4 regions of the Povalibacter sp. genome follow, and region 1 is predicted to be linked to each of the others. Evidence: riboswitches for the same ligand, from Rfam matches in the RefSeq annotation. Region 1 holds a riboswitch; each other region holds the start of a gene.
What was found. Region 1 has a riboswitch for cyclic di-GMP ahead of V7D81_RS03170 (putative Ig domain-containing protein). Riboswitches for the same ligand answer to the same signal wherever they lie in the genome.

Region 1 (7,407 bases):
GCTGATGCGCATGGGCGAAACCGAACTGACCCAGGAAAACATGTGCGATCTCGTGGGTGAAGTCGCCAACACGATCTCCGGCAACGCGCGCCGCGATTTCGGCAAGGACTTCATGATTTCCGTGCCGACGGTCGTCGCCGGCGAACCGGAAAAAGTCGTCACCCCGGACAACACGCGTTCCTTCGTGATTCCGATCAACTGGCGCAGTCACTCTGCCCAGCTGGTCGTCTGCCTGGAGTAATCGGGCCAGCCAGCGGCGATTCGTACGCGCCGCCCGCTGCAACCCCGATGCAACGATGCAATGCAACGCCGGCAACCGGACGCAAATCCTGGCGCCCTTCACGTTGCCGGCACCCTGACCGGCGATTCCGTAGACGTCATCGTGATCAGCACCGACGAGGCGCTGATCGCGACGCTGCAGCAGGCTGCCGGCGCTGATCACACCCTCTGGCACGCCCCCTCCATCGACGCCGCCGTCGAACTGCTGGTCGGCGGCCATTGCGGCATCCTGATCGCAGACATGCAGGTGCTGCGCGGTGAAGCCGCCGCCGCACTCGAAAAGCTGCAAAGCCAGTTTCCCGAACTCGTCCTTCTTGCGACCGGTCGTCGCGACGAGGAAGGTCGTGTCGCAGGGCTCATCAGCAGGGGCAGTGTCTATCGCTTCCTGCACAAGCCCGTGTCGCCGGCGCGCGCGAATCTGTTCCTCGCCACGGCCACGCGCCGCTATCACGAACTGGCCCAGAACGTATCGCCGGCGCTCGCGAGCGTCCGGGAACTCACGAAGCCGGCCCATCGCGTGCCGCTGATCGGCGCCGGCGCAGGCGCTCTGCTGCTCATCGTCGGCGCAGTCATTTTTCTGTCGCGACGCGAGCCCGCGGTCGAGACCCTGCCCACCCCTGCGTCCGTGGCAACTCAGCCAGTGGCGACACCCGCGCTCGACACGACGCCGACGCTCGCGGCGGCACAGGCCGCGTTCTCCGCGGGCAAGCTGTCGGCGCCGTCGGGCGACAATGCGCTCGAACGCTATCGCGCGGTGCTGACGGTCGAGCCGGCGAATGCCGCAGCACTCGCCGGGGTCCAGGACGTGCTCGATGCGCTCGAAACACAGGTCACGCAGGCGTTGCAGGCAGGCGATGCCGCGGCCGCCGCGCGCGCTTTCACGACGCTGCAGAAGGCCCAGCCCGATCATCCGGAACTCCCGACGCTGAATGCGCAACTGCTGGCACTGTCGCGCTCGGTCCGGCAGGCGCCGGCGAAAGCACCTGCCGTCAGTGCGCCGACGGCGCCTGCCGCGCCCAACACGCAGCTGGCGCGCAGCCGTATCGCGGCGGGTCAATTGCTGGAGCCGGAAGACGACAGCGCCGTGTTCCATCTGCGCGCCGCGCGCGATCTGGGCGAAGACGACACGGTGAATCGCATTCTGGCGACCGACGTCGGCTCGCGCCTGCTCGCGCAAACGCGGCAAGCCATGGCGAATGAGGACATGGCGCAGGCGCGCACGCAGTTCGCAGCCGCCGCCGCACTCGATCGCGAATTCGAACTCGCGCTGCCGGACCTGCCGCAGGTCGAACAGGAACTGAATGCACTGACGACGGCCGCGACGCGTGCCGTCATCGACGAGCAACTGGCGCCGATCATCAAGCTGCGCGAGAACGGGCGCCTCATCGAACCGGCCGGCGACAATGCCTTCGAGCGCTTGCAGACACTGGCGGAACAGTCGCCCGACGCAGCAGCGGTTCGGACGGAACAACAGCGACTCGCATTCACCCTGCTGGATCACGCCCGCACGGCGCTGGCGCAGGGCGATCTCGAACGCGCCGGCCTGCTCACGAACAGGGCAGAGACGCTGGTACCGCGCATGACGAATGCGCGCACGCTGCGCGACCAGATCGCAGCGGCCCAGGAAGAACGCGATGCTGCGAACCGCGTCGTCCAGGCTCGCGAGCTGCCGCGTACGCGCGAAGTGGCGGCTGCTTATCCCAACGATGCCGAGCGCCGCGGCATCGAAGGCTGGGTCGACATCGAATTCGTCATTGCCACCGACGGCACGACCCGCAGCCCGATCGTGCGCGAATCGCAGCCAGCCGGCGTCTTCGACAAGTCAGCGCTCGATGCGCTGGCGAAGTGGCGCTTCGAGCCGGTGACGCGCAACGGCAAGACCGTGGAACAGCGCGCGATCCTGCGGGTGCGGTTCGCGCTGAAGTAGGAGCCGCCTCGCGGCTTCTTCCTGTTCCTGTGGGGCCGGCTTCAGCCGGCCTGTGCTGCTGGATGCAGTCGCGGCCGGCTGAAGCCGGCCCCACAGGCAGAGAAGATCTATCCCGTCTTCGCGACGCCCCTGTCGAAGCGTCGCCCCAGCCAGTAGCCCAGCAGCGCCCACAGCGCCGCGACGCCTGCGCCCAGCAGGGCCAGTGCCGCCGGTCCCCAGCCCATGCCTTCCAGTCCCTTGTTGAGCTGGGCCGACAGCGCATCGGCGCCGCGATACACAGGCACGTCGACGGTGCTCTTGGCCTTGTACTTGGTTTCCTTGTCGAGCGGGCTCCAGAGCATTTCGCGGCCCGGGCGCACGAAGGCGTATTCCATCGCCCGGCGCAGGATGAAGACCACGGCGAGCACGCCGAGCGTTCCAGTCGCGGCCAGCGCCACGAAGCCGCCGACCATGATGAGCGGCACGACCGTCACCAACGCGATCACGCCGAAGCGCTGCGCGATGCGGCCGGTGAGGAAGATCTGCGACAGCACCGTCAGCGTCTGCACGATCCAGTCGAAGCGCGCGAAGATGCGCGTGCGATCGGTGATCTCCGGATAGTTCACTTCCACCAGGCGCAGCTGCTCGAAGTACAGCAGCGTATTCACGGCCGAGATGAACACCACGAAACAGGCGATGCCGAGGATGTAGGGCGACTTCAGGATCAGCGTCACGCCCGCGAACATGTTGCCGCCGAGCGGACGATCCTCCTCCACCGACTCGGTGCGGTCGCGCCAGATGTTGAGCAGCAGGCGCTGGCAGACGATGGCGGCGACGAACAGCGCCGCGCCGAGAAACAGCAGGCCGTTGTTGCCAATCGAGGCGACGCTGAAGTCGGACACCAGCGGCCCGACGAGCGCACCGGCGCTGCCGCCGGCAGCGATCACGCCGAACAGCCGCTTGCTCTGACCGCTGTCGAACAGCTCGAGCAGGAAGCTCCAGAAGATCGACAGCAGGAACAGGTTGACCACGCTGATGAAGACGTAGAAGAACTTGCCGACCGCCGGATTGATCTGATCGCCCTGCAGGGCCACGCCGATCAGGCCGAGCACGACGGCGACGACGCCGTACATGGCGGGAAGAAACACGCTGCGCCGGACGCGGGCCACAATGATCCCGTACAGCGGGATGATCAGCAGCGAGGCGGCCCAGGTCACCATCCACAGGTCGGCCACCTGGTCGCGGCCGATGAGGGTGCCGATCGTCTCGCGCAACGGACGCACGGCGAAGTAGCCGGCCCACATGAAGAAGAACAGACCGAATGCCGCCACGACGGCGCGCACTTCGCGAGGCTCCACGGGTGCCAGCCGTCCCAGCAGATTGCCGAGCAGGGAACCTGAAGAAGTCGTGGTCATCGAATGCCCTCGCCGTCTCATGGATCGATCGCGCACCATGGCAGGCGCGGCGCGGGGATTCTAAACGGAGGATGCCGACCGTCGCAGTTACGATGCGGTCAGCGGTGGCGGGCTGCGACGAGCGGCCGATGCGGGAGCCCGGCTGCACCGGGCTCCCGTCGAACTTCTAAGGAATCGTCTTGCTGGCGACGTTCGATTGCGAGCTCTCGCCACCCGACCCCGTGTAGGCCTTCACGGCGAAGTACCAGGTGCCCGAGGCCAGACCGTCGACCACGTAGCTCGTCACGCTCGGGTTCGAAATCGTGATCGTCTGGTTGAGCGCCGAGGAACTCGTGCCATAGACGATGCGATAGCCGGCGAGATTGGTCAGCGCGGTGCCATCGGTGTTCTGGGTCGGTGCGACCCACGACAGCGTCGCACTGCCCGTGGCCGGTGCCGCATTCACGGCGATGCTGAAGGCAGGCAGCGACACGGAATGGGTGCCGTCGCTGACCCCGATGACGATGTTCGAGGTCGTGCCGGTCGCGCTCGGCGTGCCCGAGAGTCGGCCGGTGGTCGTGCTGAACGTCGCCCAGCCCGGCTTGTTGCTGATGCTGAACGCGAGCGTCGCGCCTTCCGGATCATTCGCCGTCGGCTGGAAGCTGTAGCTGGCGCCCACGGTCACGGAAGTCGCCGGCGTGCCGGAAAGGGTCGGCGCGGCATTGCCGGGCGGCGGGGTGGTGCTGCCGCCGCTCACCGTGATGGTGAACGCCGCGAGCGAGGCCGACGCCTTGCCATCGCTGACGCTGATGATGATGTTGCCGAACGTACCGGCCGCCGTCGGCGTGCCGCTCAGCCGGCCGGTCGACGCGGTGAAGTTCGCCCAGGTCGGCTTGTTCTGGATGCTGAAGCCGAGCGTGTCGCTGGCGTCGGCATCGGCTGCCGTCGGCGTGAACGAATAGGCCGTGCCGACCGTCGCACTCGTGCCCGGCGTACCGCTGATCGTCGGCGCGCGATTGGCGGCCGCCTGCACGGTGATCGTGAACGCCGTCAGCGCGGTCGAGACCTTGCCGTCGCTGACGCTGATGATGATGTTGGCGAACGAACCGACGTTGGACGCCGCCGGCGTGCCGGTCAGGCGGCCGGTGGACGCGCTGAAGCTCGCCCACGACGGCTTGTTCTGGATGCTCCAGGTCAGCGCATCGCCGTTGGCATCGGTGGCCGTCGGCTGGAACGAGTAGGCCTGGCCCGCCTGCACCGAGGTCATCGGCGTGCCGCCGATCGCAGGCGCGCTGTTGTCCGGTCCTTTCACGCTGATCGCGAACGCGGGCAGCGCCGTGGTCGCGACGCCGTCGCTCACGCTGATCACGATGTTGGAGAAGTTGCCGACGTTGGCCGCCGCGGGCGTGCCGCTCAGCGTGCCCGAGGAGGTGCTGAAGCTCGCCCACGAGGGACGGTTCGAGATCGAGAACCGCAGCGCGTCGCCGTCGGCGTCCGCGGCGCTCGGCTGGAAGCTGTAGGCGGCTCCGACATCGACTGAAGCCGTGGGCGTACCGCTGATCGTCGGCGCATTGTTGGCGGCCGGCGGCGGGGCGCTGCGCGAACGGATGACGATACGGAACGGACCGATGGAGCGCTGATCGCGTCCGTCAGTCACCGTGATGGTGATGTCCTGGGTTTCGCCGACGTCTGCATCCTGCGGCGAACCGGTCAATGCGCCGGTGTCGACGCTGAAGGTCGCCCACGTCGGCTTGTTGGTCACCGAGAACTCGAGGAAGTCGTTGTCGGCGTCGCTCGCCGTCGGCGTGAACGAGTAGTCCTGCCCGGCTTCGATCGCAGCCGCCGGCGTGCCGGTGATCTCGGGCGCATGGTTCGCCGTGGGAGGAGGCGTCGGCGTGGTCGGCGACGTGGGCGACGTCGGCGGAGCAGCGGCCACGGCGTCGTCGCCTTCGCCGCCGCAGGCTGCGAGCGTCGCAACCGCGCACAGAACGATGCTCGCCCTGACCAGCCGTCGAATCATCATGCTCCCGAAACTCGTTTTCATTGCTTGCACCTGCTTCAGCACGTCGCGACAGCGAATCGCGAACGTTGCGGACGATCGGCCAAGGCAATGACGCTGACGTCGATGTGTGCGCTGACGCTGGTGCGTCACGGATCGACGGCCCGAATCTGCAAATCCATCGGCATCCGATGCAGTCGCAGATTCTTTGCTGGCAACCCCGCTATCCCGCGCAGTGCGCGTCGGACCGGAGGCTTTGCGTCCCCGCCTTTCGACGGGTTTGCCCTTTTCAACTCCTGAACTTTTTCGCCGTTATTTCACGAGCGTTGCGATTCGCGCCTGACATGGCACGCATCGCGACGATCGGTTCACCGGAGCAAACCTGCAGCGAGTGGCATCAAGGAAGGGAAGCGTTCGGGTATGACGACGGAGGAACGAACAGTCCTCTGGCCGGCAACCCCGCTATCCTGCGCCCTTGCGCTCACCGGACCGGAGGCTTTGCGTCCCCGCCTTGCAGCGGGTTTGCCCTTGTGAAGCGTGGTCGAGTAGACCCCAGTAAAAACACCTTTGCAATTGTCGTTGGCTACAGACAGCTCAAGTGATTTCGAGCTTCACATAAGAACGTCAGAAAACATAAGGCGCTCGCTTATGCAATGCGTGCGCACTCGCGCATCGCACTGCATCCGTCGGGTTCGCGCTTCGTAACACGACGGCAATTTTCCGCGCATCACTGCAGCGTCTTGCTCGCGACGTTCGAATTCGCGCTCTCCGTTCCTGCACTCGTGTACGCACGCACCGCGAAGTAGTACGTCGTCGGCGTCAGTCCATCGAGCACGTAGGTCGACACGCTCGGATTGGCCACCTGGATCGTCTGGTTCAGCGCGCTCGCGGACGTGCCGTAATAGATGCGGAAGCCGGCGAGATTCGTGAGCGTCGTGCCATCGGTGTTCTGGGTCGGCGCCGCCCACGACAGCGTCGCGCTTTTGGTCGCTGCCTGATTCACGGCGATCGAGAACGCAGGCAATGCAGTCGATGCCTTGCCGTCGCCGACACTGATGACGATGTTCGCGTAGCTGCCCGCATCGCTCGCCGATGGCGTGCCGGAAAGCTGGCCGTTCGAGGTGCTGAAGGCGGCCCAGGCCGGCTTGTTGCTGATGCTGAAGGTGAGCGTATCGCCGTCGGCATCGGCGGCCGTCGGACGGAAGCTGTAGGCGCTGCCCACGTTCACGCTCGTCGTCGGCGTGCCGCTGATCGTCGGCGCGCGGTTGACGGCGGCGGCGTTCACCGTGATTGCAAAGGCCGGCAGCGACGTCGTCACCTTGCCGTCGCTGACCCGGATGACGATGTCCGAATGCGTTGCCGCCGCCGTCGGCGTGCCCGTGAGCGCACCGGTCGAGGTGCTGAAACTCGCCCAGGCCGGCTTGTTGCTGATGCTGAAACCGAGCGCGTCGCCGTCGGCATCGGCGGCCGTCGGACGGAAGCTGTAGGCGCTGCCCACGTTCACGCTCGTCGTCGGCGTGCCGCTGATCGTCGGCGCGCGGTTGACGGCGGCGGCGTTCACCGTGATCGCAAAGGCCGGCAACGACGTCGTCACCTTGCCGTCGCTGACCCGGATGACGATGTTCGAATGCTTTCCTGCGGCGGTCGGCCTGCCGGTGAGCGCACCGTTCGAGGCGCTGAAGCTCGCCCAGGCAGGCTTGTTGCTGATGCTGAAACCGAGCGCGTCGCCGTCGGGATCGCTGGCGGTCGGCCGGAAGCTGTAGTTCGTCCCGACGGTGGCGGTGGTCGGCGGCGTGCCCGAGAGCGTGGGGCTGCGGTTGGCGGCCGTC
Region 2 (7,407 bases), on a different contig from region 1:
TCCAGCGGCGACACCTGCGCCGTGCCGAGCGCGAGCGTCAGGTTGCGCGGCAGGTTCTGCTCCGGAAAGCCAAAGCGCTCGATGTACTGGGTCGTGTAGGCGGGTCCCAGCGCATGCATCACGCGGATCGACACCAGATTGCGCGAACGGACGAGTGCTTCGCGCAGCCGCATGGGGCCGCGGAATTCGCGCGAGTTGTTCTGCGGCCGCCAGACCGTTTCCAGCGACGGATCTTCGATCACCAGCGGCGCGTCGTTCACGACGCTGGCCGGCGTGAAGCCGCGATCCAGCGCGGCTGAATACAGGAAGGGCTTGAACGCCGAACCCGGTTGACGCTTCGCCTGGACGGCGCGATTGAAATTGCTGGCGAAGTAATCGAAACCGCCGACCAGCGCCGTGATCGCGCCGTCCTGCGGATCCATCGCCACGAACGCGCCCTGGGCTTCCGGCACCTGCACCATGCGCCAGTTGCCGGAACGTTCCTGCGCGACGTACACGACATCGCCCACGGAGAGGATGTCCGCGGCGCGCTGCAACGGCGGTCCGACGCTGCCGTCCGCGAGCGGCGCCCGCGCCCAGCTCAGTCCGCTCCAGGGCAGATTGATGCGTCCGTGAACTTTCGACCAGGCGACGGCGCTGCGGTCTTCGACGGCACGAATGAGCGCAGGCTCGAGTCCGCCGCGCAGCGGAAACTCATAGAGCAGTCGCGACCAGTCGGACTCCGATGACTGCGCCGGTACCGTGACCCGGCTAACCGGGCCCCGATAGCCGTGGCGCGAATCGTATTCGACCAGCGCGGCGCGCACGGCACGTACGGCTGCGGATTGCAGGCGACTGTCGAGTGTCGTGATCGCTTCGTAGCCCGCGGTGTAGGCGTCGGTGCCCAGGCGGTTGTAGAGATCGGCGCGCACCATCTCCGCGATGTACGGCGCGTCGACTTCCACGGCGGGTCCGTGCAAGCGCGATTCGACCTGCGAGTTGTCGGCGGCGCGCTGTTCGTCCGCGGTGATGAAGTTCTTCTCGCGCATGCGTCGCAGCACGTAGCTGCGGCGATGCTTGGCGAGTTCGGGATTCGCAACCGGATTGTCGCGCGAGGGCAGGCGGAACGTGCCTGCGATCAACGCCAGCTCCGGCAACGACAGCTGATCGATGGTCTTGCCGAAATACACCTCGGACGCTGCGCCGACGCCGTAGGCGCGCTGGCCGAGAAACATCTTGTTCATGTACAGCGTCAGGATTTCCTGCTTGCTGAACTGCTGTTCGATGCGCAGCGTGAGAAAGATTTCCTGCAATTTGCGGCGATAGCTTTTCTCGGGACTGAGAAAGATGCCGCGCGTGAGCTGCATGGTGATGGTGCTGCCGCCTTCGCCCTTTTCGCCCGACATCAGGTGACGCACGATCGCGCGCGCCAGTCCTGGATAGTCCACGCCGCTGTGCTGGAAGAAGCGATCGTCTTCGGCGGCCAGCACGGCATTGACGAGCTGCTTCGGCAGCGCTTCGAACGAAAGCGGAATGCGCCGCTGTTCGCCGAACTGCGCGATCAGCTTGCCGTCGCGGCTGTAAACGCGCAGCGGCACCTGCAGACGGATGTCGCGAATCGCTGCGACGTCCGGCAAGGCCGGCTCCAGATATTGATAGGCACCACAGAGCCCGAGCGTGAGACCGCCGATGAGCACGACGATCGTTGCCAGGGCGAAACGCAACCAGGCCGGAAGGTAATGTCGCATCACAACAAATGAACCTAAGTCCTTGCTTTAAAAAATGCCGGTATGCAATAGTAGCCGCGAATTTACGTGGGCAAACTCATCGAAAGGTGAGGACGCAAAGCTTCCGGTCTACGGGTGGATCCTCCTGAAGGAGGGGATGTCCAGGACAGCGGGGTCGCCGGCGGAATGATAGGGGCATCGAAAAAACGCTGTCCTGTCGTGACCTGCCGTACGCATGAGGTCACTGGCCGATCCATGCGCACTCCAAGTCATTGATCCGGCAATTGCGTTCTCCCACAGCCCAATAATTGACTTAACAAAGGCTGAGCTGGAGCGACGCGGCACGCCGGTTTCCGAAATCGCCTCGATGGTATTTCGTGAGACTCCTCACATTCAACTTAACAAGCAGCTGTATATATTTGCGCCTCGTATTTAGTGCTGATCTCAGATAATCCCCTAAGTATCTGACGAACAAAGGGAAATAGCGTGCTTTTTTCAGCCAAATCCCGACCGGTGCTGGGACTGGATATCACCACCTCGTCGGTCAAGCTGATCGAGATCAGCATGAGCGGCGGCCAGTATCGGGTGGAATCCTATGCCGCCGAGCCGACGCCGCCGAACTCCATCAATGAGAAAGCCATCGTCGACGCCAATGCCGTCGGCGACGCCATCAAGCGTGCCGTGAAGCGTTCGGGCGCGCGCGCCAAGGACGCAGCCGTCGCCATCAGCGGCGACGCGGCCATCACCAAGGTCATCCAGATGCCTCGCACCCTGAGCGAGAACGAACTGGAAGGCCAGGTGGAAATGCAGGCCGACCAGTACATCCCGTTCCCCATGGAGGAAGTGAGCTTCGACTACGAAGTCATCGGCCCCTCCGAAAAAGATCCCGAAATGCTCGATGTGCTGCTCGTGGCGACCCGCAGCGAAAACGTCGAACAGCGCGTGGCCGCCTGTGCGGCGGCGGGTCTGACGGCCCGCATCGTCGACGTCGAAGCCTTCGCGCTCGAAAATGCCTGCCGGCTGCTGACGCACCAGATGCCCGATGGCGGTCTCGGTCGCGTGCTGGCAGTCGTCGACTTCGGCGCCAGCAGCACCACCTTCAGCGTGCTGCGCGATCTCAAGGTCATCTACACGCGCGACTTCGCCTTCGGCGGCCAGCAGCTCACGGAAGAAGTGATGCGCACCTACGGCCTCAGCATGGAAGAAGCCGGTCGCGCCAAGAAAGAAGGCGGACTGCCCGGCAACTACGAAACCGAAGTGCTCGGTCCGTTCATCGACGACATGTGCCAGCAGGTCAGCCGCTCGCTGCAGTTCTTCCTGGCGTCCGGCGCCGGTCGCGAACAGCCCGAGCAGATCCTGATCTGCGGCGGCTGCGCCAACATCCCGGGCGCCGCCGAAATGATTCAGAGCCGCGTGGGCATCGAAGCCCTGCGCGGCGATCCGCTGGGCCAGATGAAGGTCAGTCAGAAGGCCAAGGCCCAGTCGGTGAAAAAGGATGCGACTGCCTTGCTGACGGCGTGCGGTCTGGCGTTACGGAGTTTCGACTGATATGCCAAGAATCAATCTCGTCCCGTGGCGCGAAGCCGAGCGCAAGCAGAAGCGCCAGGAATTCGGCGTCGGTGCCGTTGGCGCACTCGTGCTGGCCGGCGCCATCGCGTTTGCAGTGAATCTGCAGATGAGTTCAGCGATCGGCGCACAGAACGAACGCAACCAGTATCTGAAGGATGAAACCGCGAAGCTCGACAAGCAGATCGCCGAGATCCTGGAACTGGACCAGGAGAAGCAGCGCCTCGTCGCGCGCATGCAGGTGATCGAGCAGCTCGAGCGCAGTCGCGCCGAGGTCGTGCATCTGTTCGATCAGCTGGTGCGTACGCTGCCGGACGGTATCTATCTCACCTCGATCAAACAAACCGATCGCAAGGTGCAACTCAGAGGTATTGCCCAGTCCAGTTCGCGCGTCTCGAACTACATGCGCAACATCGATGCCTCCGAATGGATGGCCGATCCGTCGCTGGACATTCTCGAAACGAAAGGTGGCACTGCAACAGGTTCGGATTTCACGCTGAACGCGACGCAGGAAAATCCGAATCTGAAGGCGGCCGCGGGCGGAGCCGCACAGGGAGCCCACTGATGAGCAATCTCCTGGAAGATCTTCGCAATCTCGATCCGAACGATGTCGGTCGCTGGCCCGCGGCTTTCCGCTTCGGCGCCATCGGACTGATCTTCGTGATCGGCGCCTGCGCAATGGTGTACTTCCTGGCCTGGAAGCCCAACAAGCCGGATCTCGACGCGGCGCGCGCCGAGGAAATCTCGCTGCTGGAAACCTTCACCACCAAGGCGCGCAAGGCGGCCAATCTCGATGCCTACAAGGCGCAGCTGCAGGAAATCGAACGGTCCTTCGGCGCTATGCTGCGCAAGCTGCCGAACAAGACCGAAGTGCCCAACCTGCTGACCGACATCTCGCAGCAGGGCGCAGGCGCCGGTCTCGACCAGAAGCTGTTCCAGCCGAACGCCCAGGTAAACAAGGATTTCTACGCCGAACTGCCCATCAAGATGCGGCTGACCGGCAGCTTCCATTCGATCGGCGCATTCGTCAGCGGCATCGCGGCATTGCCGCGCATCGTGACGCTGCACGATGTCGAGATCACGCCCCTGTCCAAGGATGCGCGCGGCGGTGTCGATCAGCTGCAGCTGGATGTGGTTGCAAAGACTTACCGCTACCTGGACGACGACGAGCAGACCGCAGCGCAGCCCCGCGCGAATCAGCGCCCGCGTCCGAACGGTTAACGATCAAGGAACCAAGGCGTCACCCATCCCATGATCCAGAGCAAGCTACCCATCGCCGCGCTGGTCCTGCTGTGTCTGAGCGGATGCTCGGGCGGCATGGACGAGTTGCAGCAGAAAGTCGCCGAGATCAAGAGCCGGCCAGGCGAACGCATCGAGCCGCTGCCCGAGATCAAGCCGTACGAAACCTATGCCTACAACGCGAGCAGCCTGCGTTCGCCGTTCGTGCAGAGCGCGCCTTCGGGCAGCGACGTCGCGAACGCGATCCGCCCGGATTCGAAGCGTCCGCGCGAGTTCCTCGAACAGTTCCCCATCGACAGCATGAAGATGGTCGGCACGCTCGCCCTGCAGGGCAAGAACTATGGCTTGGTGCAGGGCAAGGACGGTCTGGTCCACCGCGTGCTTCCCGGCAGCTACGTGGGACAGAACGACGGGCGCGTCATCAGCATCACGCCCACCAGAATCTCAGTGATTGAAATCGTGCCCGACGGCGTCGGCGGGTACATCGAGCGGCCGGCTGCGCTGGCGCTTACCGAATGAGTCTCAGGGAGAAACCAAGAATGTCGTCGTCATTTTCGATCCAGCCCGTCGCCATGGCATCGTTGCGGCGGTTCGCGGTCATGTTCCTGGGGCTCCTTGCCGCGCACACCGCGCTCGCGCAGGGCTCGAATCGCCTCGAGGACATCCGCGCCAACGTCACGGCCGGCAACAAGGTCGAACTGACGCTGCGGCTCAGCGACACCGCGCCGCAGCCGCTGACATTCACGGTCGACAACCCGGCGCGCATCGCGCTGGACCTGCCGGATACGTCGGTCGCCATGACTTCGCGTCGCATCGACGTGAAACAGGGCGCGCTGGACACCGTCAACGTCGCCGAGGCCAATGGCCGTACGCGCGTCGTGCTGAATGTCGACAGCCTGGTGCCCTACGAGACGCGGCTGCAGGGCAACTCGATCATCGTTACGCTCGGCGCAGGCCGCAGCGGCTCCGTCAGTGCGGAACCGAGTGCCGTCGCGGCGTCGTCGCCCCGCTCGTCGGCAGCACCGGTGTCGGGCATCCGTTCCGTCAACAACATCGACTTTCGTCGCGGCAGCGATGGCTCGGGCCGCGTGATCGTCGAGCTGACCGACGCCAAGGTGCCTGCGGATCTGCGCCAGGAAGGCGGCCGCATCGTCGTCAACTTCGCCAAGACCACCTTGCCCGAGTCGCTGATGCAGCGTCTCGACGTGGTCGATTTCGCCACGCCCGTCAACTCGGTCGACGCCATGCGCGTCGGCGACGGCACGCGTCTGGTCATTGCGGCGACGGGCGATTACGAGCAGCTCGCCTACCAGTCGGACAATGTCTACACGATCGAGGTCAAGCCGGTCGTCAAGCTGCCGCCCGAACTCCAGGACAAGAAGGAATACACGGGCGAGCGTCTGACCCTGAATTTCCAGGACATCGAAACCCGCGCCGTGCTGCAGCTCCTTGCTGACACGAGCGGCCAGAACATGGTCATTGCCGACACCGTGGGCGGCAACGTCACGCTGCGCTTGCAGAACGTGCCTTGGGATCAGGCTCTCGACGTGGTCATGCGCAACAAGGGCCTGGACATGCGCAAGGAAGGCAACGTGATGCTGATCGGCCCGGCGGCGGAAATTGCCGCTCGCGAGAAGCAGTTGCTCGCCGCACGCAAGGAAGTGCAGGAACTCGCGCCGCTGCGCAGCGAATTCCTGCAGGTGAACTACGCCAAGGCGGCGGATCTGGCCTCGCTGATCAAGTCGGGCAACAACAATTCGCTGCTGTCGTCGCGCGGCAGCGTGGCGATCGACGAGCGCACCAACACGCTCCTGCTGCAGGACACTTCGGATCGTCTCGCCGACATCCGTCGCCTGGTGGCCACGCTGGATATTCCGGTGCGCCAGGTTCGTATCGAAGCCCGCATCGTGATCGTCAGCGACGACTTCAGCCGCGAGCTGGGCGTGCGGTTTGGCGTCAATGCCACGACTACCAACGTGGGTGGCAGCGACGGTCAGGGTTTCGTGAGCAATCGCGGCCTGGATGCACCGGATACGGCGGTGTTGTTCCCTGGTGCGAATGATCCGCGAGGCGGTCTCGAAATCGGCGAGGCAATTGATCGCTATATGGTGAACCTGCCCGCGGCCAATCCGGCCGGCGCACTGGCGTTGACCTTCCTCGATTCCGACTTCATCGTCGACCTCGAACTGTCGGCAGCCCAGGCCGAAGGCCGCGGCGAGATCGTGTCGCAGCCGACGCTCGTGACGGCGAACCAGCGCGAAGCATCGATCGAGCAGGGTGTGGAAATTCCGTATCAGGAGTCTTCATCCAGCGGCGCAACGACCACGAGCTTCAAGAAGGCAGTGCTCAGTCTGAAGGTGACGCCGCAGATCACTCCGGACAACCGGGTAATTCTCGACCTCGTCGTCGCAAAGGACAGTGTGGGTCAGGTCGTACCGAGCGCCACGGGTGGATTCGTCCCGAGCATCGATACTCGTGAGATTGCAACGCAGGTGCTGGTGAACGATGGCCAGACCGTCGTGCTGGGCGGCATTCTCGAAACAGAGCGTCGCGATGCCGAACAAAAAGTACCGTTCCTGGGCGACCTTCCGGGAGTTGGTCACCTGTTCAAGTCGACCACCAAGACCGACAACAAGGACGAACTGCTGATCTTCGTGACGCCGCGCATTCTGCGCGAAGGCAGCAATCTGTATTGATCGCCTGACGGGAAGATCACCTCAAGAACATCCATAGAGAGTGGAACTCAAAATGATCAGTCGTTTCCTGAAGTTGATGCCTTTCATGCTGCTGCTGGGAGCGTGTGGCGGCAGTGGCGGAAAGCCGCCACCGAGCGGTGACGGAGGTACTGGAGGCACGGGCGGTGGCACAACAACGGCGGCCACATTGTCGGTGACCA
Region 3 (7,407 bases), on a different contig from region 1:
CGAAGCGATCGTCTTCTGCCTGCTCGGCGCGGCGGTGGCCGTCGCCGGGACCTTGCGGCCGGCATGGGACGCATCGCGCATCCCGACGGCACTCGCATTGAAGGCAGCCGACGTGACGAGCGGCGAGACGCGCACGCACGGCGTGCTGGTGGCAGCGCTGCTGCTGCTGTCGGTTCTGATCCTGTTCCTGCCGCCGGTCGCCGGTCTGCCGTTGCCGGGCTATGTCTCGATCGCTTTGCTGATCATCGGCACCGTGATCGCGATGCCGCTGGTGCTGCGCGCATTGCTGACGCGCGCGCCGTTGTTCAGGTCGGTGCCGTGGGAGATCGCGGTCACGCATCTGCGCGGCACCGCGCGTTACGCGACGCTCAGCGTATCGGCGATCGTCGTGAGTTTCAGCCTGATGGTCGCGATGGCCATCATGGTCGCGTCCTTCCGTCATTCGCTCGATGCGTGGACGCAGCGCTTGCTGCCGGCGGATCTCTATCTGCGTGCGGGCTATGTCGGTCAGTCGTCGCACTTCGATCCCGTCGCCGTGGCTGCGATCCGCGATCTCGACGCGATCGGGCAGCTCGAAGTCAGTCGATTCGCCGAAGCGGCGTTGGCGACATCGGGACGGATTGTCACGCTCATCGCGCGCGACATCGATCCCGAGAATGCCGAACGCGTGCTCTGGCTCGAACAGACTGCCAGCGGTTCATTGCCGGCCGGCAGCGTGCGTGTCTGGCTGTCGGAAGCCGTCGCCGACGAACTGCGATTGCCGCCCGGCGCGACATTCGATCTGCGCATCGACGGCAGAACCGTGTCCGCCTGGATCCAGGGCGTGTGGCGCGATTACGAACACTCGCGCGGCGCCATCATCATGGAGCGCATCGCCTATCTCGCAACGACCGGCGACACCGCCATCAACACGCTCTGGCTGTGGCTGAAGCCCGGTGCAACCACGGATGCAGTGCAGGCGCAGATCCGCGAACTGCTGCCGGCGAATGTCGATGTCGACATGCGCGTGCCCGCCGAACTGCGGCGTCTGTCGCTGCAGGCTTTCGATCGCACGTTTGCGATCACCTACGTGCTCGAGCTGATCGCGATCCTGATCGGACTGTTCGGCATCAGCGCCGGCACCAGCGCACAGGTGCTGGCGCGACGCCGGGAGTTCGGTGTGCTGCGTCACATCGGCCTGACGCGCGCACAGATCGCCGCGACGCTCGCCATCGAAGGCGCCGGACTCGGCGCGCTCGGCGTGATCGCGGGCCTCGCGACCGGCGGACTGGTGAGCCTGATCCTGATCTACGTGGTCAACCGCCAGTCGTTTCACTGGAGCATGGATCTGTTCGTGCCGTCGGCGTTGATTGCGGGACTGAGTGTGGCGCTGATCGCGGCGGCGGCCGTCATCGCCGTCGTCAGCGGCCGGCAGGCGACGCGCGGCGAAGCGGTGGCCGCAGTGAAGGAGGACTGGTAGCGATGCGCTTTCTTTCCTGCTTCACGGCACTCGCCATCGTCTTCCTGAGCGCGGCGATGGCGCAGGACGTCGTCTATCCCGACGTCGTGCCGGGCTACGAAATCGGGTTTCCGCGCGATGAAGGCAGTCATACGTCGTTCCGCACCGAATGGTGGTACGTGACCGGATGGCTCGAAACGCCGCAGGGCGATCCGCTCGGATTTCAGGTCACGTTCTTTCGCACGCGTCCCGGAACGCAGGAAAGCAACCCGTCGCGCTTTGCCGCGAAGCAGGTGCTGTTCGCGCACGCGGCGCTCAGCGATCCGCGCCGCGGCAAGCTGCTGCGCGGCGAGCGCGCGGCACGGGAAGGCTTCGGCCTCGCGTACGCTCAGCCGCAGCGGCTCGATGTCGCCATCGAAGATTGGTCGCTGCAGCGGGTCGACGAGGGTGCCGCGTCGAACGGTCGCTATCGCGCCGTCGTCGATACCGCAGAGTTCGCTTTCGATCTGCAACTGCAGGCGCAGTCTTCGCCGCTGCTCAATGGCAAGAACGGTTTCAGTCAGAAGGCACCGGACGTGCGCACCGCCAGCTACTACTACAGCCTGCCCGGCCTGCAGGTCGAAGGGTCATTGCGAACCGCAGCGGGGACACAGCGCGTTCGCGGTCACGCCTGGCTCGATCACGAATGGTCCACGACGTTTCTCGACGCGCAGACGCAGGGCTGGGACTGGACGGCGATCAACCTGGACGACGGCGGCGCGCTGATGGTGTCGCGGATGCGCGATCCGACGTCGGCGCAGCGCTGGGCGTTCGCGTCGCATCGCCAGGCCCGCGGCGATGAAGTGCAGACTTTTGCGCCTGAGCAGATCGAATGGCAACCGCTGCGACGCTGGCGTTCGCCGCGCACGGGCATCGAGTATCCGGTGGAGTGGCAGGTGCGCGTCGGCGAGCGTCGCATCCGTCTGCGACCGCTGATGGACGATCAGGAAAGCGATACGCGCGCCAGTACCGGAACGATTTACTGGGAAGGCGCGGTGACGGCGTTCGATGAAGGGGATCGTGCGATCGGACGCGGTTACCTGGAGCTGACCGGGTATGGTCAGCGGCTGACTTTCTGATCTGACTGTAGGTCAGGCTTTAGCCTGACTTCCCAGAGGCCGGCTGAAGCCGGCCCCACAGGAAGGCGAAGAAATCAGCCGGGTTTCGCCCCCGGCTTCAGCACCCACACCTTGCACCAGCCGTCCTTGTTCACGAGCTTGCCGGGGAACAGATTGCAGGGACGCCACTCGTCGCCTTCCTTGCCGGTGAGCTGCACGCAGTTGTGGCAGAAGCTGCCGGCCTTGTACTGCGGCACCTTGTTCGGATCGACTTTCTTCGCATCGTGCACATAGCCCATCGCCATCCCGAGCGAATCCTGTTCGGAGAGATGCGGCAGTTCATCCGCCTCGGCGCGGCGCACGAGACCGGCGCAGGGCAGGGCGACGAGTCCGGCAACGGCTGTCTTGAGCAGCGTGCGACGATCGACACTGGAATCGCTCATGATGAACCTCGGCTGGCGAAATGCTGGCTGGCGCGGATTCTAGCGCCGCATCGAGGCCGGAGTGTTCGTGCCCTCGACCCGAGGACATTACTTTGCACTCCGATTTGCGAGTGATTTTCAGTTCGCGGGAAGCTGGCGGCGCGCGACGACGATGCCGTCCTCATCCGCGTACACCCAGTCGTCGTTGCGGAACGTGACGCCGGCAAAACGCACGGGCAGATCGCGCTGGCCTTCGCCGCGTTTGTCCGTCTTCATCGGATGCGTGCCGAGGGCGCGCACGCCCAGCGGCATGGCCGCGATCGCCGCGGAATCGCGGATGCAGCCGTAGACGATCGCGCCGCTCCAGCCATTGTCGACGGCCTTCTGCGCCAGCAGATCACCCAGTACGGCGCGGCGCATCGAGCCGCCGGCATCGATCACCAGTACGCGACCCGCGCCGCGTTCGGCCACGAGATCGCGCACCCGCGAGTTGTCTTCGAAACACTTGATGGTCGCGACGGCGCCGGCGAAGCGCGGGTTGCCGCCATAGCTGCGGAACAGGGGTTCGCAGACTTCGAGTTCGTCGCTGAATTGATCGCAGAGATCGGCGGTGCGGAAATCCATGCTCGGTGACCTGGTGAAGAGGGCACGCGAGTTTGCCGGAGCGCGGGAGCGGGGAGAAGCGGGAATGATGAAGTGCGCGCGCCACTGCGTGGCGCGCCGTCACTTCGTCAGCTTGTCCACCAGGCGCGACAGCAGGGAATCGTTCTTCGGCAGCTTGCGGATCGCGCTCTCCGACAGCTGCACCTCGCGCGCCTCGTCGAGCAGCTGTTCGCTCAGGCTGCGTTTCACGAGCGCCTTGTGCTTGCCCGTCGCGGAAGTCTTGCTCATCGGCGCCGAGCGCTTGGTGGCATGCGCCGCGGACTTGGCTGCGGGTTTCAGCGTCTTGTGCTTGCCGCTCGCGTCGACCTTGAACGAGCCGGTGGCGCCGGGCTTGAACGAACCGGTCGCATTCGGATTGAACGAGCCCGTGGCGTTGGGATTGAAGGTGCCGCTGGGACTGCGATCCGTCACTTCCATGGTCACGGTCGGGATGGTCGGTTTGCGATCGCGCGCGTGATTGAGTTCGATGATCTTGCCTTCAGTCTGCGCTGCCGCGGTTGCTTTCGGTGCGGGCGCGTCCTTGAAACGGGTCTGCTCGGCGGCGCTGATGCGGATCACGCTCGGCGAGGGGAAGAACGTGCGCAGATAGCCGGAGACCGCTTCTGCCGAGACTTCTTCGCGGAAGAAGCCGAGGCGCAGGGAGTACACGATCTTGCCGCTGCCGGCATTGGCAATCGAATACACGCTGTAGGCCTCGAAGATGTCGAGGTGCGGCATGGCATCGAGATTCACCGGACGTTCCGACACGACCAGCTGGATCGAGAACCACTTTTCCTGCGAGTCGTCGTTGAGTTCGGCGCTGGTGAGCGCGCGGATCGTCTGCGTGCTGTCGAGCTCCGGCACGCGGCGATCACCCGCCGGCGGCTGCGCGCGCGCGGCGACTGGCGCGGCAGCAGGTTTGGTCTCCGGGGGCTTGCGCGCCGGCTCGCTCTTGGCGGCGGCGGGCTTTGACGCTTCCTTGACCGACGGCGCTGCCTTCGCAGCAGCCGGTTTCGCAGGCGGTGCTACCGGCGCGGCAGGAATGGGATGTTTCGCCGTCGATTCGAGACTGAGCGCAGAACCCGGAATCTCGACGCCCTTGCCGACATGGAAAGGCTGTGCCGGAGCATTCGCAGGCGCGGCAGCGGCGGCCGGCTTCGGCGGTGCGGGTTCCTTCTCCAGCGTCAGCTGGATTTCAGCCGGCGCGGCGAGCGCCTTCTTCGCCGCTTCGGCCGGCGGGCTGGAGGCCGGTGCCTTGATGACGGTGTCCGTCTTGTAGACGGGCGCGACGGTCTGCGGTGCCGGCGCGCTGGCAGACGGCTGCGGCGGCGTGAGTTCGGGCAGATCCCACGAGAGTTCGATGTCGGTTTCGGAGGCCGACTGAGCCGCTGCCGGTTTCGCAGGCGCTGCCGCGACGGCCGCGGGCTTCGCGATGACAGGTGCAGGTCTGGCTGCGGCCGCTTCCTGTTTCACCGCTGCCTTCGGCGCTTCTTTCGCAACCGCTGGCGCCGGCGTAGCGGCGACCGGCGCTGCCTTCACCGGTTCTTCGACGGCAGCCGGCTTCGGCACCAGCACCGGACGCTTCCACGCCGCCGTGGTTTCCGTGTTGGGCACATAGCCGCGGGCGAAGCGACGATCGTCGTCGGACAGACAGGCAACGAATGCGGTCGGATAGTTGTCGCGAACGGCGCTCAGCGCCTGTTCCGCATCGGCTTCGCTGGTGAAGAATCCGAGTCGCAGGCGATGACGCGTGCGGCCGTCTTCGGCGCGCGCCACCTGGTAGAGCTTGTGGCTGTCGAAGCCGGGAATGGTCTTGCCGGCGGTCTGGATCGGCGCGATCGAAGAACAGAGATTGATGATGAAGAGCGTGTTGGCGGGTTCGGTGGAGGATGTCGCTGCGAGCAGCGGATCGACGGACGCATTGGCGCCACGTCCCACGAAGACCTTGCTGGTGTTCTCTTCCACGTTCCTTCCCCATCAAATCCGCAATCCGGTCGAACCACGGCCGGACGGATCATTTCGACGGGGGAGAGAATGCGTGCGCGCGCATCTCGATTGATGTCACGTCGACGGCGCTGAGTGGATTTCTGATCGATGAGAAGAAGAAAACTTCTGCTGACCGACCGATGGCGTCCGTCGAATCAACCGCATTCGTCCTGCGGTTCGTGGCAACCCCGCTGTCCTGGGAAATGATTCCGTTAGACCGGTAGCTTTGCGTCCTCGCCTTTCAGCGAGTTTGCCCTTGGCACGAATCGATTCTTCGGCAGCGCGACGGGATAAGTCAAGCGGCCAGGTCGGTTTCAGGAGACATGTAATACGGCGACAGTGGAGGGGCTGTCGCGGCGGTGAGGTTATGTCTCACACGGCCATGCGCGTCCAGGCTTCCTTGCTGACGCTGGCCGGTTCGCCGGCCATGATGCGCGGCGCGAGCTGCGACACGATGTGGACCTGTGCCGCGTCCGACAGACCCAGCGCGCGCAGCGCGCCTTCCAGTCCGTCGATCAGTTGACGCCGGTCCGTCTCGCTCGGGCAGGCATCGCGGGCCAGCGAGGCGAGTTCGTCGCCGACGCTCTGAATGGTCTCGGCGATCGACGGCGCGAACTCGCTCAGGTCGCCGCGCAGTCGGGCTGCGAAGCGGAACGAGTTGTAGGCGCAGACGTACGCCCGGTTCCGCAGCTTCAGATTTCGGAGCAACCCCATGTCTGTCAGGTCCGTTCGAGTGTGGTCGGCGGAAAGTCTGCGGAAGCCGGCTCGCCGCGTGGTGTGAGCTGCATCACAAAAGGCGGGCGCTTCCGGGTGTTGCGCCGTCGCCGCATTGCCAATCAAGTACCTGCGCGAGAAGAAAAAAATTCAGCTCCTGCGAGGTCAAAAACGGATTGACTTGTGTGTTCGGCCGTGACCGTTCAGGCACGGCCGACGTTGCGATCGGTCGGCGAGTGGAAGTACTCGCTCTCGGCGGCGAACTGCTTCATGAGCTTGCGCAGTTCTTCTAAACGACCTTCTGCCGTGCTGATCGGCAGGCACTCCTCGCACTCGGGGTCGGAGCAGGGCTGACGCGAATAGAGCCAGTACTGCACGGCGCCCGCGAGCAGACCGTCGGCGATGTCCCAGATGTCCGCCTTCTGGTCCGTGTCGGCGATCCGGTTGCCGAGGTCGACGGCCTTGCCGAAGGCCTCGGAGAAGGGATTATCGTTTTCCTGCATTGGGGGCGTCGGGAGCGAGCGGAGAGGGCCGGCATTGTAACCAGTCGGACACGCCTTCATAGAGAAAGGCCTGCCTTGAGGCGCAGGCCTGCTTGATGTGAAGAAATGGGGCTGCTTTACTCCCCGCCCGCTGACATAACCGCCGAGGAACCCATGGCTGACGAACGCGATGCCGAAGCGCAGATGGATGCCGATGCGCTGTACCAGGAAGAAATGTTTACCGATCGTCGCGTGGGCGCCCTGCGTCGGCTGACCCCCGTCAAGCGCGACGGATCGAGGGACGAGACACGCCCGGTCCTGTTCGTGGGCCAGGCGGAAATCATGACCAACATGGGTCCGGTGCCGCTGAGCTTCGAGATTCCGGGCGAGACGCTCGACCAGGCCGTGGCCGGGTTCGGTGTCGCGGCCCAGGCCGCCATCGAGCGCACCGTGCAGCAGATCCAGGAGATGCGCCGGCAGCAGGCCTCGCAGCTGGTCGTGCCCCAGGGCGGCTTGCCGCCGACCATGGGGGGCGGCGGGCGCGGCGGCGGCAAGATCCAGCTGCCCTGACCGCCCGCGGATCGCACCACGATGGTTTCTGTGCTGCCCCGTTCTGGGGCGGCTCG
Region 4 (7,407 bases), on a different contig from region 1:
CCGCGACTGTGCCGGATGCGTGAGTGAAGAGGCCCCCTCCCTGTCCCTCCCCCGCTGTGCGGAGGAGGGGAAGAAGAGAGGGCGGGAATGAATCTGACTCGCAAGGTGGGAAGTGGCTAGAAAGAATGACCGCAATCTGATCGTCGGCCTGGATATCGGCACCTCCAAGGTCGTCGCCATCGTGGGCGAGATGACTCACGACGGTTCGCTGGAGGTGGTGGGCCTTGGCTCGCATCCTTCGCGCGGACTGAAGCGTGGCGTCGTCGTGAACATCGAGTCGACGGTGCAGTCCATCCAGCGCGCGGTCGAGGAAGCCGAGCTGATGGCCGGCTGCGAGATTCATTCGGTGTACGCCGGCATCGCCGGCAGCCACGTGCGCAGCCTGAACTCGCACGGCATCGTCGCGATCCGCAACAAGGAAGTGACGTCCGAAGACGTCGATCGCGTGATCGATGCGGCGCGTGCCGTGGCGATTCCGGCAGACCAGAAAATCCTGCACATCCTGCCGCAGGAATTCCTGATCGACAGCCAGGAAGGCATCCGCGAGCCGATCGGCATGTCGGGCGTGCGCCTGGAAGCCAAGGTGCACATCGTGACCGGGGCCGAGAGCGCGGCGCAGAACATCGTGAAGTGCGTGCAGCGCTGCGGGCTCGCGGTCGAAGACGTCGTGCTCGAACAGCTGGCGTCGAGCTACGCGGTGCTGGCCGACGACGAAAAGGAACTGGGCGTGTGCCTGGTCGACATCGGCGGCGGCACGACCGACATCGCGGTGTTCTCCGGCGGCGCGATCCGTCACACGGCCGTGATTCCGATCGCGGGCGATCAGGTGACCAACGACATCGCCGTCAGCCTGCGCACGCCGACGCATCACGCCGAAGAGATCAAGATGAAGTTCGCCTGCGCGCTGTCGCAGCTCGCGAACTCCGACGAGACCATTGAAGTGCCGAGCGTGGGCGATCGTCCGCCGCGCCGGCTGGCGCGCCAGACGCTCGCCGAAGTCGTCGAGCCGCGTTACGAGGAACTGTTCGCGCTGGTGCGCGAAGAACTGCGGCGCTCCGGTTTCGAGGAAGTGATCGCGGCCGGCGTCGTGCTGACCGGCGGCAGCGCCAAGATGGAAGGCGCGGTCGAGCTGGCGGAAGAAGTGTTCCACATGCCCGTGCGGCTCGGCATTCCGCAGCACATCAGCGGGCTGGTGGACGTGGTGAGCAATCCGATTCATTCGACCGGCGTGGGCCTGCTGCTGTACGGCCGCGAGAACTACATGCGCGGCCGGCGCGAATCGCCGCTCGGCGGTAACGCGCGCGGCGTGTTCGATCGGATGAAGGCGTGGTTTCAGGGCAATTTCTGATCGCGTTGCATGCGAGCAGATGAAGGTGAAGGGTGGTGCGCAGTGTCCTCTGAACGCGGTGCACCGATTTGTCGACGTGGATTTGAGATGTCGTCACGACATCGAGGGGACTAACGATGTTTGTACTTGCTGATACTGAGAATCAAGGGGCCGTCATCAAGGTCATCGGCGTGGGCGGCGGCGGCGGCAACGCCGTGTCGCACATGATCCAGACCGGGATCGAAGGCGTGGATTTCATCTGCCTCAATACGGATGCTCAGGCGCTGAAGCATTCCAAGGTCAAAGTCGGTCTGCAGATCGGCTGCAACATCACCAAGGGTCTGGGCGCGGGTGCCGATCCTGAAGTGGGCCGTCAGGCCGCGATGGAAGATCGCGACCGCATCATCGAAATGATCGAAGGCTCCGACATGCTCTTCATCACCGCCGGCATGGGCGGCGGTACGGGCACGGGCGCAGCGCCGGTCGTGGCGCAGATCGCGAAGGAGCTCGGCATCCTGACGGTCGCCGTCGTGACGCGTCCCTTCGACATGGAAGGCCGCAAGCGCATGGGCTCGGCGGAACACGGCATCAGCGAACTCAGCCGTCACGTCGACTCGCTGATCACGATTCCGAACCAGAAGCTGCTCACGGTGCTCGGCGGCGATGTCACGCTGCTCGACGCCTTCAAGGCGGCGAACCAAGTGCTGCAGGGCGCGGTGCAGGGCATCGCTGAACTGATCACCAAGCCCGGCATGATCAACGTCGACTTCGCCGACGTGCGCACCGTGATGGCGGAAACCGGCATGGCGATGATGGGTTCGGGTTCGGCACGCGGCGAGAACCGCGCGCGTGAAGCGGCCGAAGCCGCCGTCTCCAGCCCGCTGCTCGAAGACGTCAATCTGCACGGCGCTCACGGCCTGCTGATCAACGTCACGGCCGGCATGGACCTGCGCACCAGCGAGTTCAGCGTCGTCGGCGATACGGTGAAGCAGTACGCGTCGGAGGATGCGAACGTGGTGGTCGGCTGCGTGATCGATCCGGAGATGAGCGAAGACATCCGCGTGACGGTCGTTGCGACCGGCATCGGTCGCCCGGTGGCCGAGCAGATGCCGCAGCCGGACGCGCGCAAGCAGATGACGGCGATTGCCGGCGGCCGCGCCGGTCGCGTGCCGACGCTCGATGATCTGCACGTGCCGACGTACATCCGTCAGCAGCGCGACAGTGGTCGGGACTACGGCCGCGATTCCGTTGCACCGCGTCGTGCGGTCGGGGATGGCCTCAATTCCGATGACACCGCGATGCTGGATATTCCGGCATTCCTGCGGCGTCAGGCGGACTGAAGTCGTCCAGGTCAGGGAACCTGGCGGTCGGGCAAAGCGTCCCCTTGCCCGACGTTGAAGTGACCGCGTGTCGACCCCACAAGTCAGAGGCTTGTGGGGTCCGGCATGCGGTGCTACGGTGCCGCCGCTTTTCGAGGTTTCATGTACCGATTTCCTTCAGCGCCGCGATCCTCCGGCCAGCTCGGGCCCCGCACCTAGAGCCTCCCATGCTTCGCCAACGCACCATCAAGAACTCCATCCGCGCCACCGGTGTCGGTCTGCATTCCGGCAAGAAGGTGCTGATGGTGGTGAAGCCGGCGCCGCCGGATACCGGCGTGGTGTTCCGTCGTACCGATCTCGACCGGACCATCGACGTGCCCGCGTACGCCGAGAACGTCGGTGAGACCACGCTCGGCACCACTCTTATTAAAGGTGAGTCGCGGGTCTGCACCATCGAACATCTGATGTCCGCCTTCGCCGGCCTGGGCATCGACAATGCCTATGTAGAACTGTCGGCCGAGGAAGTACCGATCATGGACGGCAGCGCCGGACCGTTCGTGTTCCTGCTGCAGTCGGCGGGTGTGGAAGAGCAGTCCGCACCGAAGCGTTTCGCACGCATCCTCAAACCCATCCAGGTGGAAGAGGGCGACAAGTGGGCCCGCTTCACGCCGTACAACGGCTTCAAGGTCAATTTCGAGATCGAATTCAATCATCCGATCTTCAAGAAGCGCGACCAGATCGCGAGCATGGATTTCTCCAGCACCTCCTTCCTGCGCGAGATCAGTCGCGCACGGACGTTCGGCTTCATGCGCGATCTCGAATACATGCGTTCGAAGAATCTCGCGCTCGGCGGCTCGATGGAGAATGCCATCGTGATTGGTGACGCGGGCGTAATGAATGAGGAAGGCCTGCGCTACGAAGACGAGTTCGTGAAGCACAAGATCCTCGATGCGATCGGCGATCTGTACCTGCTCGGCAAGGGCATCCTCGGCGAGTTCAGCGGCTTCAAGTCCGGTCACGCGCTGAACAACCGGTTGCTGCGCAAGCTGATTGCGACGCCGGATGCGTGGGAGGAGGCGACCTTCGAAGGCGATGAGCAGGCGCCCATCTCTTATATGCCGGCGACGGCGGTGTCCGCCGGCGCCCTGTAGGTCAGGCTTCAGCCTGACTTCTTAATTTAAGAGGCCGGCTGAAGCCGGCCCCACAGTAAGAGCAAGACGAAGAAAATCCCCGCCTCACCCCGGCTTCCCCACCTTCACCTGCACTTTCGTGAACTGCGTCTCACCCTGCGCCCGCAGCCGTTCTGCCAGGGTTTCCTGCAGATAGTGGATCCGCGACCCCCAGGCCGCGGAATCCGCCACGATGACCAGCGTCCCCTCGCGGTAACTCGCTGAAACGACGTGGGCTTTCTCGTCGCCATCGAGCGCGGCCCGCACCCGATCCGTCAAATCGAGCGTCTCCCGGGCGCGACGCTCCAGCTGCGCGAGCAGCGGGCCCAACCCAGTCGAAATGGGCTTCATGGGTTCAGACATAAGCTGAAATGTGCAATGTGAGGGCTGACTGCTTGATCTTTGGGTTGCGGATTCTGCATATTCCCGACCGCTGTTAAGGGCAAACCCGCTGAAAGGCGGGGACGCAAAGCCACCGGTCTAAGGGCGCTGCCTTCGAAGGCAGGACGGTCACGATAGCGGGGTTGCCAGGATGTACAACTCGAATCATCGGTTCTACGTCCACACCTCTCTGGATATGCCGTTGGTGCAGCTTTCTCGATGCGGCTGCGCCGGCAGGACGTTTTTGTCGCGCCAGATTTTTTGAGGACGCGAGGCATGATCGAATGAACGTCATCGTCTTTTCCAAACGCCTGGGGCGCGCTCGCCAGATCGAGCTCGGCCGCCCGCTGGCTGCGACGGTGACCATCGGTCTGATCGTGACCATCCTTGCCGGCGTGCTCTTCGCCGGGGTCCAGCTCGGACGCAGCAACGTTTTCGCTCCTACCGCCCAGGTCGCCGACTGGGGCCGCCGGCTCGAAGAGCAGCGCCAGCAGGTCGTCGACGCCAGGCAGGAATTGCAGAACCGTCTCGATGCGCTGGCCGGCCGCGTCGGCCAGATGAATGCCCACGTGATCCGCCTCGATGCGCTGGGCCGCCGCCTGACGGAGATGGCGCACCTCGACAAGGGCGAGTTCGATTTCGACCGCGTGCCCGCCGTCGGCGGACCCGAGGCTCTGGCCGAGAGCGCGCTGGTTGCGGCACCGGACATTTCTTCGATGCTCGATACCCTGAGCCGCCAGATCAAGGATCGCGAGCGCCAGCTCAGCGTACTGGAAAGCCTCATTTCCACCCGCAATCTCAGCCGGCAGATCGTTCCGGGCGGACGCCCCGTCATGCAGGGCTGGATTTCCTCCTACTTCGGCCAGCGCACGGACCCGTTCAACGGCCGCACCGTCTACCACAAGGGCATCGACTTCGCGGGGCCTGCGGGCTCGCAGGTCGTCGCCGTCGCTGCCGGCGTCGTGACCTACTCGAAGGACCGTTTCGGCTACGGCAAGACCGTGGAGATCAACCACGGCAATGGCTACGTGACGCGCTATGCGCACAACCAACGCACGCTGGTGACGCCGGGCGACACGGTGCAGAAGGGCCAGGCCATCGCCCTGATCGGCTCGACAGGCCGTTCCACCGGGCCCCACCTGCATTTCGAAGTACTCAAGAACGGCCGGGCCATCGACCCGATGAGCTTCGTGCGGCAGTAGCTGCAGGCCGGGGCGGCAGTCCCGGATGATGACGGCGTCTTAATTCCAGCACCGACTTCCGACTCTGCCTGTGGGGCCGGCTTCAGCCGGCCTCTGGCTGTAGGTCAGGCTTTAGCCTGACATCCAAAGGCCGGCTGAAGCCGGCCCCACAGCTAGAAAAACAAGGCCCGCCGCCCTCGGCCTTGTTTTCGCACGCCCCGCCCCGAACTCGGCCTGTCGGTCCCAAGGCCGCGCACGTCCATCAAAAAAACCCGACGGCATGGGGTCGCAGGGTGGCGTGTACAATCGCGTCCTTTCTTTTGGCCCACCTCGGAGCTCTCTCTCGTGGCGAATTGGCTCAGCCAACTGTTCGGCAGCCGCAATCAGCGGCTCGTTAATGGATATTCCAGGGCCGTCAGCCGGACCAATGCCCAGGAACCCGCGTTCCAGGCACTGAGCGACGAGGCGCTGCGCGCCAAGACCGAGGAATTCCGCAAGCGCCTCGCCGACGGGGCGACCGTCCACGACATCCTTCCGGAAGCCTTTGCGGCAGTGCGTGAAGCCGCGCGCCGCACGCTCGGCATGCGCCACTTCGACGTGCAGCTCATCGGCGGCATGGCGCTCAACGACGGCAAGATCGCCGAAATGCGCACTGGCGAAGGCAAGACGCTGGTCGCGACCCTGCCGGCCTATCTGAATGCGCTGCCCGCGAAGGGCGTGCACGTGGTCACCGTGAACGAATACCTGGCCTCGCGCGACGCCGAGTGGATGCGCCCGGTCTACGAATTCCTCGGACTCACGGTCGGCGTCATCAGGAGCGGCCAGTCGTCGGAAGAAAAGCGCGCCGCCTATGCGTGCGACATCACCTACGGCACCAACAACGAATTCGGTTTCGACTACCTGCGCGACAACCTCGCGTTCCGTCTCGAAGACCGTACGCAGCGCGGACTCGCCTTTGCCATCGTCGACGAAGTGGACTCGATCCTGATCGACGAGGCGCGCACGCCGCTGATCATTTCCGGCCCCGCCGAAGAAAGCACCGAGCTGTACGTCGCCATCAACAAGCTGGTGCCGCGGCTCAAGCGCCAGGAGTCCGAAGAAGGCGAGGGCGACTACTGGGCGGATGAGAAGTCCCGCCAGGTGCACCTCTCGGATACCGGTCACGAACACGCCGAGGAACTCATCACCGAAGCGGGCCTGCTGAGCCCCGACCAGAGTCTCTACGACGCATCGAACATCCGCCTGATGCATCACCTGAACGCAGCGCTGCGCGCGCACGCGTTGTATCACCGCGATGTCGAGTACATCGTGCGCAACGGCGAAGTCATCATCGTCGACGAATTCACCGGTCGCACCATGCAGGGCCGGCGCTGGTCCGACGGCCTGCACCAGGCCGTCGAAGCGAAGGAAGGCGTGCGGGTTCGCGAAGAGAACCAGACCGTCGCCTCCATCACCTTCCAGAACTACTTCCGCATGTACACGAAGCTGTCGGGCATGACCGGCACCGCGGACACGGAAGCGTTCGAATTCCAGTCGATCTACGGCCTCGAAGTCGTCGTCATCCCGACCCACCGGCCGATGATCCGCAAGGACCATGCCGACTTCGTGTACCTCACCGCGAAGGACAAGTACGACGCCATCATCGAAGACATCCGCGATTGCGTCGCGCGCGGCCAACCGGCGCTGGTCGGCACGACGTCGATCGAAACGTCGGAATACCTCGCCAAGCTGCTGCAGGAACACAAGATCGCGCACGAAGTGCTGAACGCCAAGCAGCACGAGCGCGAGGCCCACATCGTCGCGCAGGCGGGTCGTGCGGGCTCCGTGACGATTGCCACCAACATGGCCGGTCGCGGCACCGACATCGTGCTCGGCGGCAATCCCGAATCGGACCTGCACGGTATCGATCCGAACGATGAAGCCGCGCGTCAGAAGGCACGCGACGAATGGAAGGTGCGTCACGACGCCGTGCTCGCCGCCGGCGGCCTGCACATCATCGGCACCGAACGCCACGAATCGCGGCGCATCGA

Region 2: another riboswitch for cyclic di-GMP. It lies ahead of V7D81_RS14740 (pilus assembly protein PilM); the one in region 1 lies ahead of V7D81_RS03170 (putative Ig domain-containing protein).
Region 3: another riboswitch for cyclic di-GMP. It lies ahead of V7D81_RS09980 (hypothetical protein); the one in region 1 lies ahead of V7D81_RS03170 (putative Ig domain-containing protein).
Region 4: another riboswitch for cyclic di-GMP. It lies ahead of V7D81_RS10530 (M23 family metallopeptidase); the one in region 1 lies ahead of V7D81_RS03170 (putative Ig domain-containing protein).

The regions. Positions count from the first base shown of each region.
Region 1 is NZ_DAINNK010000005.1:58,888-66,294, reverse strand. Features, by position in the region: gene V7D81_RS03185 (chemotaxis protein CheX) at 1-241, shown strand, start outside; gene V7D81_RS03180 (TonB family protein) at 302-2,206, shown strand; gene V7D81_RS03175 (NTP/NDP exchange transporter) at 2,314-3,600, opposite strand; gene V7D81_RS03170 (putative Ig domain-containing protein) at 3,767-5,602, opposite strand; cyclic di-GMP riboswitch class I at 5,789-5,873, opposite strand; cyclic di-GMP riboswitch class I at 6,028-6,115, opposite strand; gene V7D81_RS03165 (putative Ig domain-containing protein) at 6,306-7,407, opposite strand, start outside.
Region 2 is NZ_DAINNK010000047.1:9,760-17,166, forward strand. Features, by position in the region: gene V7D81_RS14735 (penicillin-binding protein 1A) at 1-1,727, opposite strand, end outside; cyclic di-GMP riboswitch class I at 1,787-1,889, shown strand; gene V7D81_RS14740 (pilus assembly protein PilM) at 2,193-3,254, shown strand; gene V7D81_RS14745 (PilN domain-containing protein) at 3,256-3,837, shown strand; gene V7D81_RS14750 (type 4a pilus biogenesis protein PilO) at 3,837-4,493, shown strand; gene V7D81_RS14755 (pilus assembly protein PilP) at 4,524-5,030, shown strand; gene pilQ (type IV pilus secretin PilQ) at 5,051-7,207, shown strand; gene V7D81_RS14765 (Ig-like domain-containing protein) at 7,260-7,407, shown strand, end outside.
Region 3 is NZ_DAINNK010000025.1:36,652-44,058, reverse strand. Features, by position in the region: gene V7D81_RS10000 (FtsX-like permease family protein) at 1-1,459, shown strand, start outside; gene V7D81_RS09995 (lipocalin-like domain-containing protein) at 1,462-2,556, shown strand; gene V7D81_RS09990 (high-potential iron-sulfur protein) at 2,631-2,978, opposite strand; gene rraA (ribonuclease E activity regulator RraA) at 3,096-3,581, opposite strand; gene V7D81_RS09980 (hypothetical protein) at 3,681-5,564, opposite strand; cyclic di-GMP riboswitch class I at 5,764-5,850, opposite strand; gene V7D81_RS09975 (hypothetical protein) at 5,958-6,299, opposite strand; gene V7D81_RS09970 (hypothetical protein) at 6,503-6,802, opposite strand; gene V7D81_RS09965 (hypothetical protein) at 6,956-7,351, shown strand.
Region 4 is NZ_DAINNK010000028.1:7,864-15,270, reverse strand. Features, by position in the region: gene V7D81_RS10555 (cell division protein FtsQ/DivIB) at 1-23, shown strand, start outside; gene ftsA (cell division protein FtsA) at 113-1,348, shown strand; gene ftsZ (cell division protein FtsZ) at 1,465-2,667, shown strand; gene lpxC (UDP-3-O-acyl-N-acetylglucosamine deacetylase) at 2,874-3,797, shown strand; gene V7D81_RS10535 (DciA family protein) at 3,882-4,166, opposite strand; cyclic di-GMP riboswitch class I at 4,247-4,347, shown strand; gene V7D81_RS10530 (M23 family metallopeptidase) at 4,481-5,398, shown strand; gene secA (preprotein translocase subunit SecA) at 5,723-7,407, shown strand, end outside.